One region of the Brevibacillus sp. M2.1A genome, then DNA from elsewhere that is predicted to be linked to it. Evidence: riboswitches for the same ligand, from Rfam matches in the RefSeq annotation. Region 1 holds a riboswitch; each other region holds the start of a gene.
What was found. A riboswitch is a leader RNA that binds a small molecule or an ion and turns the genes downstream of it on or off. The one in region 1 is predicted to bind lysine.
Positions count from the first base shown of each region.

Region 2: it holds a riboswitch for lysine, as region 1 does, so the genes downstream of both, HP567_RS11385 (aspartate kinase) here and HP567_RS08680 (amino acid permease) in region 1, are expected to answer to the same signal.
Region 3: it holds a riboswitch for lysine, as region 1 does, so the genes downstream of both, dapD (2,3,4,5-tetrahydropyridine-2,6-dicarboxylate N-acetyltransferase) here and HP567_RS08680 (amino acid permease) in region 1, are expected to answer to the same signal.

Region 1 is NZ_JABSUY020000001.1:1,753,543-1,757,636, forward strand. Features, by position in the region: gene HP567_RS08675 (hypothetical protein) at 1-52, opposite strand, end outside; gene HP567_RS08680 (amino acid permease) at 271-1,719, opposite strand; lysine riboswitch at 1,832-2,017, opposite strand; gene HP567_RS08685 (DinB family protein) at 2,102-2,596, opposite strand; gene HP567_RS08690 (CGNR zinc finger domain-containing protein) at 2,765-3,322, shown strand; gene HP567_RS08695 (inositol monophosphatase family protein) at 3,355-4,094, opposite strand, start outside.
Region 2 is NZ_JABSUY020000001.1:2,320,593-2,324,686, reverse strand. Features, by position in the region: gene HP567_RS11395 (succinate dehydrogenase cytochrome b558 subunit) at 1-481, opposite strand, end outside; gene HP567_RS11390 (YslB family protein) at 910-1,362, shown strand; gene HP567_RS11385 (aspartate kinase) at 1,412-2,653, opposite strand; lysine riboswitch at 2,885-3,072, opposite strand; gene uvrC (excinuclease ABC subunit UvrC) at 3,175-4,094, opposite strand, start outside.
Region 3 is NZ_JABSUY020000001.1:4,589,298-4,593,391, forward strand. Features, by position in the region: gene HP567_RS22055 (aspartate aminotransferase family protein) at 1-728, opposite strand, end outside; gene dapD (2,3,4,5-tetrahydropyridine-2,6-dicarboxylate N-acetyltransferase) at 743-1,453, opposite strand; lysine riboswitch at 1,545-1,734, opposite strand; gene HP567_RS22065 (flavodoxin) at 1,875-2,315, shown strand; gene HP567_RS22070 (GNAT family N-acetyltransferase) at 2,384-2,932, shown strand; gene HP567_RS22075 (EcsC family protein) at 2,907-3,752, opposite strand; gene HP567_RS22080 (hypothetical protein) at 3,775-3,969, opposite strand; gene HP567_RS22085 (hypothetical protein) at 4,030-4,094, opposite strand, start outside.

The DNA of each region.
Region 1 (4,094 bases):
GGTTAGTGGATAGCTGGGGGGGTAGGTAGCGGTTATTCGATTGGATGTGCATGTTCTACTCTCCTCACATGGATTCATGTTCAGTCGTGAAGGCAGGAGATCATGGTTACCTTTTATCAGATGACTAGTATGAGTTGCGAGAACGGAAGGAAACGGATCTCTATTGCTTCTTTTCTATACTATCGGCTCTTTTCGGGCAATTATTAATATACTGTTTAGCATGAAAAAGGACTCCCGTTCAGATAACGGAAGTCCGTATTTTTTCTTCGATTATTTCGTGTATTCATCCATGCTGAAGTCAACTTGTTCAAGAGGGACGAGCTTTGTCTTTTGCGTGACTTTATAAGCGAGCCAAATGATTAAGAACAGAGGCAAACCAATGTAAGAGACCGCGACGCCATACCAGTCGATCGTTCCACCCAAGAATGCGGAGTAATTTTGCCCCAAAATAACGATACAGCAAATGATGAAGGCAAAAATCGGTCCAAACGGGAACCACTTTGCCCGATAAGGCAATTCGCTTAAGTCACGGCCCTGAGCGATAAACGCTTTGCGGAAACGGTAGTGACTAATGGCAATTCCCAGCCAAGCGATGAAGCCTGACATACCAGACGCATTCAAAAGCCATACGTACACTTCGCCTTCCCCAAACAGAGAGGACAGAAAAGCAAGGGCGCCGATGAGCGCAGTCAAGATCAAGGCATTGATAGGTACGCCATTACTTGTTACTTTTGCGAACCATTTTGGTGCTTTTCCTTCCTTCGCCAAGTTCCACAGCATGCGTGTAGATGCGTACATGCCAGAGTTACCAGCAGACAATACAGACGTGAGAATAACGGCATTCATGACGGATGCTGCAAAAGCAAATCCGGCATTTTCAAATACAATCGTAAACGGACTGATCGCAATATCCGTCAGGTCGCCACTGATCAGATTTGGATTATCGTATGGAACCAACAACCCGATGATCAAAATAGCGAGGATGTAGAAGAGCAGGATGCGCCAAAAAATTTGACGGATGGCCTTCGGAATGTTGCGGGCGGGGTCTTCGCTCTCTCCAGCTGCGACACCAACCAGCTCCGTCCCTTGGAAAGAGAATCCGGCAATCATAAAGACACCGAGCAGGGCCATGAAGCCGCCATTGAATGGCGCGTCGCCTTTGGTGAAGTTTTGGAAGCCAACTGCTTGACCGCCCATAATGCCAAAAATCATCAACACACCGACAATAATAAAGATGATAACCGTTATTACTTTAATCAAGGCGAACCAATATTCAGATTCTCCATAGGCTTTCACAGACAGGAGATTCAAGGCGAACAGCAATCCGAGGAACAAAGCGCTCCACACTATCGCTGGGGTATCCGGGAACCAATATTTCATAATGAGTGCGGAAGCTGACAGCTCGACGGCAATGGTAATGGCCCAGTTGTACCAGTAGTTCCAACCGAGAGCAAAGCCGAGAGATGGATCGACGAACCGTGTGGCATACGTCGAAAATGAACCGGAAACAGGCATGAAGGCGGCCATTTCCCCCAAGCTAGTCATTAAAAAGTAAACCATGATACTAATGGCGAGATAGGCGACTAACGCTCCACCTGGCCCGGCGGAATGAATCGAGCCTCCGCTCGCGAGAAACAATCCCGTCCCAATCGACCCGCCAATGGCGATCATCGTCAGGTGTCGGGCTTTTAAACCACGTTGCAATTGATTTTGTGACATAAGCTGCTTGCACGACCTTTCTTGATTTTTGAGAAGGAAGGTCGGAAATTAAAAAACCGCCATAGCCAAAAAATGGCATAGGGCGGTATCATCCAATCCCCACCAAGCCTTCACTGAAGATAGCTCACCACGTTTGCTTGGCATGCAAACGTGACAGTTCTGCCCCTTTCGAGTACAGCCCCAACCCAATCGCACAGAGACGCGATATGAGTTTCGGCGGATTTTCCTTACCTGGAGTCATTGATTTTCTCTGAATCTCGTACAGGATGATATAAAAGCCGCGACCTCTATCCTCACCGTGAAAGATGAGGATAACATGTATGAAATTATGTGATTCATCAAATATAAAGGATTGTTCGGGATTAATCAATGTGAAATTTTGTTATTCAAATGAGCGTCTGGCAGGCCAAGAGCCTTGCAGCTTGCGAATTTGGACAATTTGTCCCGTATGAAACGCATCATGCAAGACAAGACTCATGACGTTTTGGTAAATCGGTGTATAGGTAGCCTTCTGGTTTAACTCTTCATCCGTCAGCAAGGAAAGCTGTTCATGAATGTTGCGATGGACGCTTTCCATTCGCAAAAGGGTAGCTTGCCAAGCTTCTTCGTCATCAGGACCGCCGGATGGGGTGAAGGTATCATCGTTCGTCTCGGCAGAGCCATGAAATTCGGTGTCCAAAAGACGATGCAACAGACGTTCTTTGTAATACAGAAGATGACTGACGTTTTCCCAGATTGTGTTAGCTGCTTCTCCTACAGGGCGCCAGCTAGCCTCCGCTGCTGATACTCCGGAAAGCACTTCTTTTAAGGGGGGATACCAGTCTTCCTTGTCATACGCACATTCCCATCCGTGCAAAAGCAATTCCTTCCGATTCATACGCTTCCTCCTCGTCTGTGAAACAGATTGATGAAACGCTATAATAACAGTAAGAAATGAGTGTGTAACCAGTTAATTTAATTACGGTGGTTACAAATAGAGATTACCATATCCTGTATGGTCATACAAGAGAGAAAAATGAAGGGTTTCGTCAGGAGAGATGATGCCATGGACTGGCTTTGTATCGATTTTTTAAATAGTGATTGGAGGGATTGGCGCGGTTCTGGTCGTTGGGAAAATCGTCTGGAGAACCAGGAATGGCTGTCATCCTTTTTGCAAACATACAAGCTAACCGCTCCGCTACCTATGGATGAGGAGTATGCCGCGTCTCTTTTGCAGTTGCGCGAACGTTTGAGACGTATGCTGGAAACCGTTGTGCATGGGGACCGATTCCAAGAGGAGGACCTTGTGGAATTGAACAAAGTATTGGCCCTCGCCCCATTTCATAGGCAGGTGTTGTTTGTAGAGGAGGAGGGCGGCTACAGGCAAAAGCAATCTAGCTCAACAGAGGGCTGGCCGCTCGTGATGGCACAAATTGCTGCTTCTTTCGCGGAGTTGCTTGCCCCACAGCATCTTGAGCGAATCAAAATATGTGACAACGAGGATTGCCGCTGGGTGTTTTATGATGAAAGCCGCAACCGGGTGCGCCGCTGGTGTGATGACAAAATGTGCGGAAACTTGATGAAGGTCCGCCGTTTTCGTGAACGGAAAAAGGAAAAAGGGTGAAGCGCTAAAGCTCACCCTTTTTATCTGTTCATTTATGAAGCTGGGGTCAATTGGACCAGCTTAGGGTAGATGGACGAACCTGCTGCTACGATGCCTGAGCTTTTCCAGCAAAAATCGTTTCCTTGTGTATCAGTAATTTTGCCTCCGGCTTCCTGAACCAAAAGTGCACCAGCCAGCCAATCATACACCCCTTCACCATATTCCCAGTAACCGTCGAGTCGCCCGCACGCCACATAGGCCAGATGGAGTGATACTGCGCCTTGCATGCGGATGGCAAAAGCCTCTGGCATCACTCTTGTCAAGGAATTTGCTGTATACTTACCGACCAAGTGGTTCATTGGCTCGGAGGAAGCAAAGAGTGTACCTAAAATGCACTCACTCAGCTGCGATTTGGCTGAGGTACTGATTTTTTGTCCGTTTAGAAAAGCTCCACCCCCGTCAATTGCTGTAAACAGTTCATCACGGCATGGATCATAGACAAAAGAAACAACTGTGCGTCCTCCGTCAATCAGGCAGAGGGAAGTAGCCCACATCGGCATATTTTGCAGAAAATGAACTGCTCCATCGATTGCATCCATCACCCAGTAAGGACTTGCGAATTCAGGCTGTTCCTGTGCAGCCAGATCGAATTCCGCGTCAGAGAATTCATAGGTGGGAAAACGCTCGGATAATGATTGCTTCAATCGAGCTTCAACCACGGCATTTACCTCTTCAAAGCGTTTAGCCATTGCTTCCTTGCTGTGGCAGGGCGCGCCTTTTTCAAATTCCACTA
Region 2 (4,094 bases), 570 kb from region 1:
ACAGTCCGTTGGAGAAGTGGAAAGTCGTGCTAATAATCCCGATTGTGTAGAATACGATCATTGCAGGACTGCTTAAAATGTTTGCCATCATGTCAAAATCCACGTGTGCACCCATTGCTTTTTGGATACGTGTTTCCCAAACGTGCCAAACAATAAAAATGAGGGTAATGACTCCTGTAACACGTTGCCACAAGAACATTTGATTTCGGAAGTAACCGAAGTTCCCTACGTTTTGCTTAGCTTGGAACGCAATGTAGAGACCGTAAACAGCGTGAAACAGGATCGGGAGGTAGATAAAAACAAATTCAAGCACCAATACGAATGGAACATTTTCAATCAAACCAACTGTTTGATTAAAAGCTTCGGCTCCACGGGTCGCTTGGTAGTTGGCTGTCAAGTGAAACAGCAGGAAGAGCCCGATCGGAAACAAACCAAGAAGTGAGTGGAGCTTGTGACTGAGAAAGCTATGGCCTTTCGCCATACAATGGTCCCCCTTTCAATGTATGTAACTCTCAATTCTGTGAAAAACGTCAAGCGTCACCGCAAGCGGTCCAAAACGGCTTCGACCGTTTTGATAGACCTTTCCCCAATATCCTAACCCATTGCCTCACCCATTAGACATAGCAAAACCGCCACGATCATTTTATGTACAGCGTCTTGAAGCCGTTCACAAAAAGACTGCGTTCACTAGATCAAATGAATTTGTCGGAATGTGTCAAAATACGAGAAAAAGTTGGGCAAAACTTTGACCAAATCCAATTGTACTCTTGTCGACACAGAGCGTCAAGACAATCAATGTACTAAATACATTGATAGAATAACTTTGTTTAGTCCAGCTATTTTTTCTCTTACGATGTCATGAATGCGAGTCCCTTCTCATAATCTAGTACAGACAGGAGGGAAGCACATATGAAAGAGAAGGATCAGCTTGCAGCACTGTTGCCGCCAGAGACCATTCCCTATGCGGAAAGAATGAATATGCCCTACCTTGGCTATCATCTTCTACGCGAAACGCTGACTAGTACCCTGCTAGGCGATAGTGAAAACCATATTCTCTATTGGATAGGAAAAAATATGGGCCGCCAAATCCCCATTCAATCTGCAACAGGTCCGATTATGCCTTTTATTCGGCTCGGATTAGGCCAGCTAGACGTCGTGGAGGAGACCAAACAAACGATCGTCTATTCACTCACTCATTCCATTTTTAGCTATCAGTCTATAGAAAGACTAGGATGCAGTCTTTCCTTTGAAGCCGGGATCATCGCTGGTATGATTGAGCAATGGAAAGAAAGAGAAACGTTTAGCAAAATCGAAATGGAAAGCTCTTCTGACATACGTATCTCCGTACAAGTGGCGTCATGAACAAAATGCCCCCTCTACCTATAAGGAAGGGAGAGGGAGCATCCATTTTTTATACGCCGTGCACGACTGCGGTTTCCTCAACATCCAGACCATAGGCCGAATGCAGACTGCGAACAGCCAGCTCCGTCAAGGCTGCTGGAATGACGCAAGAAACCTTGATATCAGATGTAGATACCATTTTAATAGAAATTTCTTTTTCTGCCAGAACGCGGAACATTTCGGCAGCAACCCCTGGATTGTTGATCATTCCGGAGCCAACAATGGATACTTTGGTCAAGCTTTCCTCGAAATCGACTTTTTCAAAACCAAGCTCGTTTTTGTTTCTGTCCAGCGTATCCAGTGCTTTTTTCAGGTCATCCGCTGCAACTGTAAAAGAAATATTCGTAACAGTCGCATCATAAGAGCTTTGGATAATAATATCGACGTTCACCTGGTTGTCTGCCAGCGTATTGAACAGACGGGAGAGCGTCCCGACCTTGGCAGGCATGCCGACAACCGTGATTTTGGCTACATCTTCATCATGTGCAACTCCACTTACTACTCTACCTGTTTCCATGTTGGCAACCTCCTCAACGTACGTACCATCTTCGGCAGTAAAGCTGGAGCGGACGACCAGCCTTACCTTGTATTTTTTCGCAGCCTCTACTGACCTAGGATGAAGAACCCCTGCACCGAGGTTCGCCAGCTCCAGCATCTCATCATACGAGATCGTATCCAGCTTGCTCGCAGCTGGAACCATTCGTGGATCAGCTGTATACACCCCGGACACGTCTGTAAAGATTTCGCATTTCTCAGCGTTCAAGCTCGCTGCAAGTGTAACCGCAGATGTATCCGATCCACCGCGGCCGAGCGTCGTAATTTCACCTTCGTCACTGATCCCTTGGAATCCTGCCACGATGACCACACGACCGCGTCCGAGCTCGGATTGAATCCGCTCGGGATCAATCTGCTTGATCCGCGCTCTTCCGTGAATCGCCTCCGTGGTGATTCCAGCTTGCCAGCCCGTAAGAGAAATAGCGTCGTAGCCTTTTGTATGCAAGGCCATCGACAAAAGCGCGATCGATACTTGCTCCCCCGTGGTCAGCAGCATATCCATTTCACGCTCGGATGGGTATGCGCTAATCTGCTTGGCCATGTCTACCAATACGTCAGTAGATTTCCCCATCGCAGAGACAACGACTACCACATCATGTCCTTCCTCTTTGTAGCTGATAATTCGATCCGCAACTCGTAAAATTCGCTCAATGGTACCTACAGAGGTGCCTCCGTATTTCTGCACGATCAACCCCATGCGGCTTCTCTCCCTTTTTCTCATATCCAATGTTGGTATTTATCTCGTATCGTATGGTTTTTCACTATTTTCTCTATAAGGAAAAGTCTTGCATTTTTATTTTACAAAAAAGGCACCGACAAGGAATAAGACCTGCCGCTGCCTACTGTTTCGACATACCGGTTCCTCCCTCCCAATACACGCGGACAACGAAGATTGACAGTCATCACCATCAAAACTCACATTGACACACCGTGAGATAGCTCTCCATCTGACAATTGGTCATTGTGCAGATGACAGTCCTGCATTTGTTCAACGCAGACCCAGCATGGAGAAAAGCGGGTTTCCCTCCACACTTCGGCGAATTCCCCTTTCCCGTCCCCTTCACAGATACCCGATCTCAGGGTGGTACTCTTGGTTTTCGCGCCTCTACCTCACTCCATAATGGAAGTGAGGCTAACTATTCTGTTTGAATCGGATTATATCATGAGTCTAAAAATGGATCAATTCCTTTTTAAAGGTTACTCCAAAAGTTACATTTGCTAAGTGTCGAGCTTGCGCAGATGCCCGATGATTTCTTTTGCCAGCTTGTCGCCGATCCCTAATTGGCGGAAGTCTTCGACGGTCGCCTCGCGCATTTTCTTCAAAGAGCCAAAATGAGAGAACAACAGCTTGCGCCGCTTTTCACCGATACCCGGGATCTCATCCAATTGCGACGAGAGCATCGTTTTGGTCCGGGATTGTCTATGGAACGTAATAACAAAACGGTGGACCTCGTCTTGGATGCGCTGCAACAAATAAAACTCATAGCTGTCACGTCTAAGATTCACAGGCTCTGGCGGATCTCCGTACATGAGCTGAGCAGTACGGTGCTTCTCGTCTTTCGCGAGTCCACAGACAGGAATATAAAGACCGAGCTCGTTTTCCAGAACGTCCATAGCCGCACTGATTTGGCCTTTTCCACCATCAATCACAATCAGGTCGGGCATTGGCTGGTTTTCTTTTAGCAAGCGAGAATAACGTCGCCGAACGACTTCTCGCATGGAGCCGTAATCATCTGGTCCTTCGACGGTTTTGATCTTGAATTTGCGGTATTCCTTTTTGTCAGGGCGCCCGTCTGTAAAGACAATCATCGCAGACACAGGCTCTGTTCCTTGAATGTTGGAGTTGTCAAACGCTTCAATTCGATGAGGAACCGGAATCCCTAAAATGTGACCAAGATTATGCACCGCTTGGACCGTCCGAGCATCGTCTTTAGACATCAGGGCGAACTTCTCCTGCAAAGCAATGCGGGCGTTCTCGGAAGCCATCTTCACGAGCTCATGCTTTTTGCCTCTTTTCGGCGCATGGACTTTGATGCCCAGCCATTCACTCAAAAGCTCTGGTTCACTCTCTTGCGGGAGCAAAATTTCTTTCGGCAGCGCATTTTGCTTATCGTAGTAGAACTGGCTCACATAAGACA
Region 3 (4,094 bases), 2.8 Mb from region 1:
TCTGGCGTTACGCCTGCATGCTCATAAGCAAAGAGCTTTCCTGTTCTGCCCATTCCTGTCTGGATCTCGTCCATGACAAAGAGCATACCTTCTTGCTCACAGATCGCAGCTACCTCTCGCAAGAACGCTTCGGATAACGGTACGACACCGCCAGAACCCAATACTGGCTCCATGAGGACCGCAGCGGGTCTTGCTTCCTGGCAAATCGCTCGCAATCCTGCCGTGTCCTCCACATCCAATTCATAAACAGGAAAAGCTGGCTGAGGAAAGTCTTGATAGACGTGAGCCTGCCTCGTCAGACGCACTGCTCCGAGTGTTCGCCCATGAAAGCTGTTGCGCAAGACAACGATGCCTTCACGACCAGCTCCCTCGTTTTTTGTCCATTTGTGAATCAGCTTGATGGCAGACTCTGTGGCCTCTGCACCAGAGTTGGTGAAAAACACCTTACCGCTGATGCTGTTCGCAACCAAACGCTCGGCTAAACGAATAGCCGGCTTGTTTAAAAATACATTGGAAATATGCAAGAAGCGCTCTCCCTGCTCACGCAGAGCCTGTACAATGCGCGGATGAGAATGCCCCAAAACGTTTACCGCGAGTCCGGTAAACAAGTCGAGATAACTCTTCCCGTTCGTATCGTACAAGTAATTTCCTTCGCCTTTGTCTATGGCAATCGGAAGTCTTTTGTAAGAGGAGACGATATATTGTTCATCGAGCGAACGCCAGTCCATGTGCACTCTCTCCCTTACAGCTGACGTAGCTCCTGCTTGATCTCTGTCTTGGAACGAGTTTTTTCATCAATTTGCTTGATCACACGTGCAGGCGTTCCCGCAACTACTACGTATGGAGGTACATCTTCAATGACGACAGCACCTGCTGCAACGACAGCACCTTTTCCTACGCGTACACCTTCCAGAATGACTGCATTTGCTCCGATGACAACATCATCTTCGACAACAACTGGCTGTGCAGACGGCGGCTCGATAACGCCCGCGATAACCGATCCCGCACCGATGTGGCAGTTTTTCCCGATAGTTCCACGTCCACCTACTACAACATTCATGTCGATCATTGTACCTTCACCGATAACTGCACCGATGTTAATGGAAGCACCCATCATAATGACCGCGTTGTTACCAATTGTCACTTGGTCACGGATAATTGCGCCTGGCTCAATACGCGCTTGAATCCCTTTTGTATCCAGCAATGGAATGGCGGAGTTGCGACGGTCACTCTCTACTACATAATCTTCAATTTTGTCTGCGTTAGCAGCGAGCACTGGCTCAATCTCTTTCCACTCACCAAAAACAACACCAGTAGGACCAGTAATGAACGCTTTGGAGCTCGCACCGAAGTCGATTCCCTCCAGGTTCCCTTTCACATATACTTTCACGGGTGTTTTCTTTTCGCTTTTTTGGATAAACGCGATAATTTCGTTGGCATCCATCATATTCATTGTTACATCCTCCTCAAAATAACAGCATGGTAAATCAAAAAAAGCAATGAGTGCATTCGCTATCTCATTGCTCTTGATGCTACATAAGCAAATCATAAATAGCGCTCCACAAAAAGACGTAAGGTCCCTTGTGACAGGATGTTCATTTTTCATGAGACACCCCAGCCTGTGCTACGTAGGGGCATAGCATAAGCTTCGGCGCTTTAGCCTTTCTTCCTTCTCCTGCCCCCTGGCAGATTGCGAAAAGACTTACTCTTCTTCGGCGCACCTCTATTTAGAGTACATTATTATAATTTTATTTAACTCTACCAAAATCAATGAAACGTGGCAATAAGAAAAAAATTATTGACAACGATTCTCATTTTCATTATTTTATTTATTGAGAATGATACTCATTATCCAATTGGAGGGTTTACGTTTTATGAGCATTTTGATGGTTTACGCGAGCATGACAGGGAATACACAGGAAATTGCTGAAGCAATTGCAGAAGGTATTCGTTCCACTGGTGCTGAGCTGGAGATAAAAGAAGTGATGGATGCAAACGCAAAAGAACTCGAGGCTTACGACGGAATCTTGCTTGGCGCCTACACATGGGGCGACGGCGAACTCCCAGATGAATGCATGGATTTTTATGAGGAAATGGACGATATTGACCTTAGCGGGAAAAAGGTTGTTGCTTTTGGCTCTTGCGACTCCGCTTATGAGCATGTCGGTGCAGCAGTTGATATTTTGCTGAAAAAGGCGAGCGAACGGGGAGCAGAAACACCAATGGAAGGATTGAAAATCGAGCTTTCTCCTACTGCAAAAGAAGTGGAAACTTGCAAAGCATTTGGGGTATCGTTTGCTGAATTGCTCGGATAATCGGTGTTTCCCAAATAGTCTGGCACATGCTATACTATCAATCCAACTTTTTCAGGAGGATTGATCTCATGACACTACATACGGACGAGATTCTCTTACGGCCTCTCCACCAACAAGACGCAGCCGAGCTCCTAGAGCTTCGGCTGCGCAATCATGACTTTCTCCAACCATTTGAACCGATCCGCCCCGCTTCATTTCTGACCCTCCCAGTACAGCAAGAACAGATTTCACAAGCGCAGAATGATTTTGAACGTGGCACGGCCTATGCTTTCGGCGTATTCTCCCGGGAATCCGGAAAGATGATTGGACGTATTGCGTTGTCAAATGTCGCACGCGGCGCATGGCAAAATGCAACGATTGGTTACTTCATGGATCAGGCGTGCAATGGCAAAGGCTATACGACATTAGCCGTAAATCTTGCCCTTCGCTTTGCTTTCACGGATGCTGGGCTACACAGGGTACAAGCGGCTGTAATGCCTCGCAACCAAGCCTCCATTCGTGTCTTGGAAAAAAACCGTTTTCGCCAGGAAGGCCTTTCGTTACGCTATTTACAAATTAACGGCGTATGGGAGGACCATCTTATCTACGCTCTTACTGCTGAAGAGTGGTCTTTGTAATCTCCCCACTCTTTTCGCTATCGCGCAGCCGCTCCAGGATGCGCCGTTTGCGGTACAGCATCATCCCCGCTTCGGCGACATCCTGTACGGTTGAGCGATTCAAATACGCCCCGAACAAAATACCCGCAATGGGCACCATTTGAAATAACTTTTTCCACCCAAAGTTTTCTGTGTACGTTACCACGACTTCACGCCATCCCTGCAATTGCGCCATTACCTCTCTCTGGGCAGTTGGGTCATCAAAGCGGGAGAGCTCAGCGAGTATCGCTTTTTTCCCTACGATGTCCGATGAAGCAAACTGCAGGCATTTGACGACAAACAGCCGCTCCTTCTTCTCTTCCGGTCGATAGCCATAGGCAAGCGCCATCTCTTGTAAAACTTTTAGGGATGTCCCCATCAATAACGGGATATCGATCGCAAGGGTAAATATCCCCCCGAAGCCAGTCGTCGCACCTTGTACCGTGGCAAAATTCGCACGTGAATCCTTCAACTCCATGGCGACTTCATTCATGATCGTAAGCGGAACAGCGGCTATCTCCTCCTTGCCAATAACAGAAGTGCCCTGTCCCTCTAATCGTTTGCCAAACCGCTTGTATATCGGTTCATCCTGCACCAAATAAGTTCCACCTGTTTCAAGAAAGGCTGCCATTTCATCTACGGCTTTTCCCAGCTTCTCCTGAACGAATGCAGGCGTAATCCGATCCAACAAAACAAAAGGAAGTCTGCCAAGCTTTTCCCAGAACCACAAGTCGTTCTGGTCCTTCTCCCAAGCCTCCACTTCGTGTAATGCCGTAACCAATGTCTCCCTAGACTCCTTCAACACCAATAACCTCCCTGGCTGCTCACTCAGATTCTCCTCGCTTCCACTGACATTGGTTGCGCAAGACGGACTTGATATAGTCCCGCAACTCTTCTGACGTGGCGTGACAGACGAACTCTCTTTTATGTCTTACGATCCCCAGCTTCAAATGTTTCACTTGCTCTCCTTCGATCCGAAAGCCGAACTTTTCTAGGATTGCCTTCTGCTCATTTGTCACAGGACTTCCTCCCCTTGTAGTCGAAAACCCCCATGCCAAATTGCAAGGGGGTCTTCCTACCTACTTTACTTCAATTGTCATCGTCAATGTTTCATTACGCTCATTTTCATCGGTTTTCTTGGTGT